Regions from separate parts of the Pseudomonas anuradhapurensis genome, predicted to be linked through region 2. Evidence: predicted binding sites of a transcription regulator. Region 2 holds the regulator's gene; the other holds the start of a gene.
The links. The regulator FliA, encoded in region 2, starts transcription of late flagellar genes. The targets are predictions, from matches to a motif close to CTAAAGTTTNNNNNNNNNNNGCCGNTAA.

Region 1 (2,394 bases), 1.8 Mb from region 2:
AAGCCACGGCCCATTTCACCCGCACGCGCCGCTTCGATGGCTGCGTTCAATGCCAGCAGGTTGGTTTGATCGGCGATGCCCTTGATCACATCGACCACGCCACCAATCTCGTCACTATCCTTGGCCAGCTGGGTGACCGTCTGGCCGGTTTCGCCCACCGCAGCCGACAGGCGCTCGATGGCTTCCCGGGTTTCCCCGGCGATCTGCCGGCCCTGGCTGGTCAGGCGGTTGGCTTCCTGGGTGGCATCGGCCGTGCGCTGCACGTGGTTGGCCACTTCCTGGGTGGTGGCGGCCATCTGATTGACAGCGGCGGCGACCTGTTCGGTTTCCACGCGCTGGCGTTCCAGCCCCGAGGAGCTCTTGTGCGCCAGGGCGTCGGACTGGCGTGCCTGTTCGCTGAGGTGTTCGGCGCTGTCCTGCAGGCGGGTCAGGCAGGTTTTCATGCGCGCGTCCTGGCTGAGCATGGCCATTTCCAGGCGCGCCTGCACGCCGCGGCTGTCGGTGTACATCTGTGCGATCAGCGGGTCGGAGGTGGTCTGTTCGGCCAGGCGCAGCAGGCGCTTGAGGCCGCGCTGCTGCCAGCCCAGGCCGAGCAGGCCCAGGGGGACGGAAAGCCCGGCGGCCAGGGCGAAGCCCCAGGAATGGCCGAGCCAGTTGCCGATCAGGAAGCCCACCTGGCTGATCAGGATGAACGGCAGCCAGTCCTGCAGCACCGGTAGCCACTTGTCGCGGCGTGGTACGGGCGGCTTGCCTTGGTTGATGCGTTGGTAGAGCGCCTCGGCGCGACGAATCTGTTCGGCAGTGGGTTTGACCCGCACCGATTCGAAGCCAACCACCTGGTTATTGTCGAAGATCGGCGTGACGTAGGCGTTGACCCAGTAGTGGTCGCCGGACTTGCAGCGGTTCTTGACGATGCCCATCCATGGCTGGCCCTGCTTGAGGGTCTGCCACATGTGCGCGAACACGGCAGGCGGCACGTCCGGGTGGCGCACCAGGTTGTGCGGCGCGCCAGTCAGTTCCTCGCGGGTGAAACCACTGATCTCGATGAAAGCATCGTTGCAGTAAGTGATCACACCTTTGGCATTGGTGGTGGAGATCAACCGCTGCTGGGCAGGGAAAGTCCTTTCTCTCTGGGTAATCGGCTGGTTGTTACGCATGGGTTGATAGTCCGCAGGGCTTTCCAAAGCTATCGGCAAGGCCCTGGTTTTATTGAGTGAATATTTGCAAGGCTTGATCTATGGCAATGAGCCATTATGCAATCTGGGGTAGTCGCCGGGCACGTTCAAGCTTGTTTGCGTCATTATTGCGTTTTTACTGCGGATTAATGACGTAGAAGTCAGATGATGACCGATTAGCTAGCCAAGAGCCAGCATTGGGTAGCTGAACAGCGCGAAATGCACCAGGTTCAGGCCGAAATGGCAAAGCACGGCTGCCGCCAAGCCGCCCCAGCGGTACGCCAAGCCGTAGCCCACTCCGGCAAGCGTGGCCAGGTATACCCACTGCCAGCCAGCCCCCAGGTGGGCCAGGCCGAACAGCGTGGCGGCGGCGAGCAACGCCAGCCCCTGATGGCGCAGCAGGCGTTGCAGGCCGCCTTGCAGATAACCGCGAAACAGCAGCTCTTCGGTCAGGCTGACCAACAACAGGTTGTTCAGCAGCCACAACCAGGCTTGTTCGGGCCATTTCGGCGCCCATGCAACCATGCCCAGGGCCCAGGCCCCGCCCAGGCAGGCCAGCAGGGTCAGGGGCAGGGCGCACAGCAGACTGGCCGGCAGGCCCTGGCTGCGCCACAGGATCAGCCAAGGGCAGGCCAGCAGCAGCCAGGCGCCGATCAGCGGTTTGTCCAGGTTCAGGTACATCGTGAAAGGTTGGGCGCCGGGGCTGAAAGTGGTGCTGTCGATGACCTTGGCTGCGTTGAAACCGGGCAGCCAGTGCAGTGCCAGGGCGATAGCCAGCAGGATGAACATCCCATGGCCCAAGGCTTGTAGCCAGCGCTGCGGGCGACCAGCAAGCAGGGCGCTGGTGAGCAGGGCGAGGAAGGTGGGCAGGCTGGCGATGCCGAGCTTGCCGTGGCTCAGGGCGAGCGTGTAACCGAGGGCCAGGAGTAGGAGAGCGATCAGCTGGAGGCGAGGCACGAGTGGTCCTTCTCGGGTAAATGGAAATGGGCCGCTGCCCATCGCTGGTAGGAGCGGCCTTGTGTCGCGACGGGCCGTATAGCGGCCCAAGATTTCAGCTTCGCCGCTACTATCGAGTGGGGGCGCTATGCGCCCCATCGCGACACAAGGCCGCTCCTACAGCGGCCCAAGCATACCCGGTTCAGCCCGCGATCAATTGACGCAACACGTAATGCAGGATTCCCCCGGCCTTGAAATACTCCACCTCGTTCAAGGTATCGAT
Region 2 (2,394 bases):
TGCGACCAGTTCCTGGGCATGCTTCTTCAGGGTCGACTCGAACTCGCCCAAAGACGTTTGTGATGAATCCATGGCGCCCCCCTGACGAGACTCAGCCGTTGACGCGTTCGAAGATCTTCTCGATCTTTTCCTTGAGCACCTGGGCGGTGAACGGCTTGACCACATAGCCATTGACCCCGGCCTGGGCCGCTTCAATGATCTGGTCGCGCTTGGCCTCGGCGGTCACCATCAGTACCGGCATGGCTTTCAGCTTGTCGCTGGCACGCACCTTGCGCAGCAGGTCGATGCCGGACATGCCGGGCATGTTCCAGTCGGTCACCAGGAAATCGTAGTGGCCGTTCTCCAGCATCGGCAGCGCCGTGATGCCGTCATCGGCCTCCTCCGTGTTGGTGAAGCCCAGGTCACGCAACAGGTTCTTGATGATCCGCCGCATCGTCGAAAAGTCGTCAACGATGAGGATTTTCATGTCTTTGTTCAAGTAGACCTCCAAGCAGTCTCTAACGCGCTCGGCCCCGAGCACGCATTCAATCAATTGGGTACAACGTGGAAAACGACTGCAACGACACCGGGTTCAACGCGCCCGCCATTCGCCCAGGCGGCTGCGCAGGCGCGCGGCACACTGGCTGTGCAACTGGCTGACTCGCGACTCGCTGACCCCAAGCACCTCACCGATTTCCTTGAGGTTCAGCTCTTCGTCGTAGTACAGCGCCAGCACCAGGCGCTCACGCTCCGGCAGGTTGGCGATGGCCTCGGTCAGGGCCGCCTGGAAGCGCTCGTCCTCCAGGCCACGTGCAGGTTCGACCTGACCACTGGCACCATCCTCATGCAACCCTTCGTGCTCGCCGTCCTGCAGCAGGTCGTCGAAGCTGAACAGGCGGCTGCCCAGGGTATCGTTCAAGATCCCGTAGTAATCATCGAGACTCAACTGGAGTTCGGCAGCAACTTCATGATCTTTAGCGTCACGCCCGGTTCTGGCCTCCACGGCACGCATCGCGTCACTGACCATGCGCGTGTTGCGGTGCACCGAACGTGGCGCCCAGTCGCCCTTGCGCACTTCGTCGAGCATGGCGCCGCGAATACGAATGCCAGCGTAAGTTTCAAAGCTGGCGCCCTTGCTGGCATCGTACTTGTTGGCCACTTCCAGCAGGCCGATCATGCCGGCCTGGATCAGGTCCTCGACCTGCACGTTGGCCGGCAACCGCGCCAACAGGTGGTAGGCGATGCGCTTGACCAATGGGGCGTAGCGCTCGATCAGCTCGTACTGCGCGTCTTTCGATGCTCGGCTGTACATCTTGAAACCACTCGCATTCATAACACGGGTCCCGCGCTGGTGGGTTGCACCAGGCGCTCGACAAAGAATTCCAGGTGACCGCGCGGGTTGGCCGGCAGCGGCCAGCTGTCGACCTTCTGCGCAATCGCCTTGAATGCCAGGGCGCACTTGGAGCGAGGGAAGGCTTCGTAGACGGCGCGCTGCTTCTGCACGGCCTTGCGCACGCATTCGTCATACGGCACGGCGCCCACGTACTGCAGGGCGACATCGAGGAAGCGGTCGGTGACCTTGGTCAGCTTGGCAAACAGGTTGCGCCCTTCCTGCGGGCTCTGGGCCATGTTGGCCAACACGCGGAAGCGGTTCATGCCGTAGTCGCGGTTGAGCAGCTTGATCAGGGCATAGGCATCGGTGATGGACGTGGGTTCGTCACACACCACCAGCAGCACTTCCTGGGCCGCGCGGACGAAGCTGACCACCGAGTCACCAATACCGGCAGCGGTGTCGATCACCAGCACGTCGAGGTTGTCGCCGATTTCGCTGAACGCCTGGATCAACCCGGCATGCTGGGCCGGGGCCAGGTGCACCATGCTCTGGGTGCCCGAGGCCGCCGGGACGATGCGCACACCGCCAGGGCCCTGCAGCATCACGTCACGCAGCTCGCAGCGCCCCTCGATGACATCGGCCAGGGTGCGCTTGGGCGTAAGGCCGAGCAACACGTCGACGTTGGCCAGGCCCAGGTCGGCGTCGAGCAGCATGACCCTGCGGCCGAGCTCGGCCAGCGCCAGAGACAAGTTCACTGAAACGTTAGTCTTGCCGACGCCACCTTTGCCACCGGTCACGGCGATCACCTGTACGGGATGCATGCTACCCATGTCTGTTATTTACCTTGTCTCGCTGGGACTCAGGCCACACGTGGGGCAATTCTGCGTACCCCTTGGCATAGCTACCTTGCACACGCTTCATCATCAACCCGCTCGCCGTGGGTTGTGATAGAGATCAGCGAACATGTCGGCCATGGCCTCTTCGCTGGGCTCGTCCTGCTGCTGCACATTGACCGCACGCGACACCAACTGGTGCCCTCGCGGCAGGTGCAGGTCGTCAGGAATGCGCGGCCCATCGGTCAG

Region 1: the regulator FliA is predicted to act here: its motif matches at 1,187-1,214, upstream of HU763_RS08545 (methyl-accepting chemotaxis protein).

What each region holds. Positions count from the first base shown of each region.
Region 1 covers NZ_CP077097.1:1,838,498-1,840,891, forward strand. The annotation lists gene HU763_RS08545 (methyl-accepting chemotaxis protein) at 1-1,157, opposite strand, end outside; gene HU763_RS08550 (CPBP family intramembrane glutamic endopeptidase) at 1,356-2,132, opposite strand; gene acnA (aconitate hydratase AcnA) at 2,314-2,394, opposite strand, start outside.
Region 2 covers NZ_CP077097.1:3,682,613-3,685,006, forward strand. The annotation lists gene HU763_RS16930 (protein phosphatase CheZ) at 1-72, opposite strand, end outside; gene HU763_RS16935 (chemotaxis response regulator CheY) at 92-466, opposite strand; gene fliA (RNA polymerase sigma factor FliA) at 572-1,312, opposite strand; gene fleN (flagellar synthesis regulator FleN) at 1,309-2,151, opposite strand; gene flhF (flagellar biosynthesis GTPase FlhF) at 2,236-2,394, opposite strand, start outside.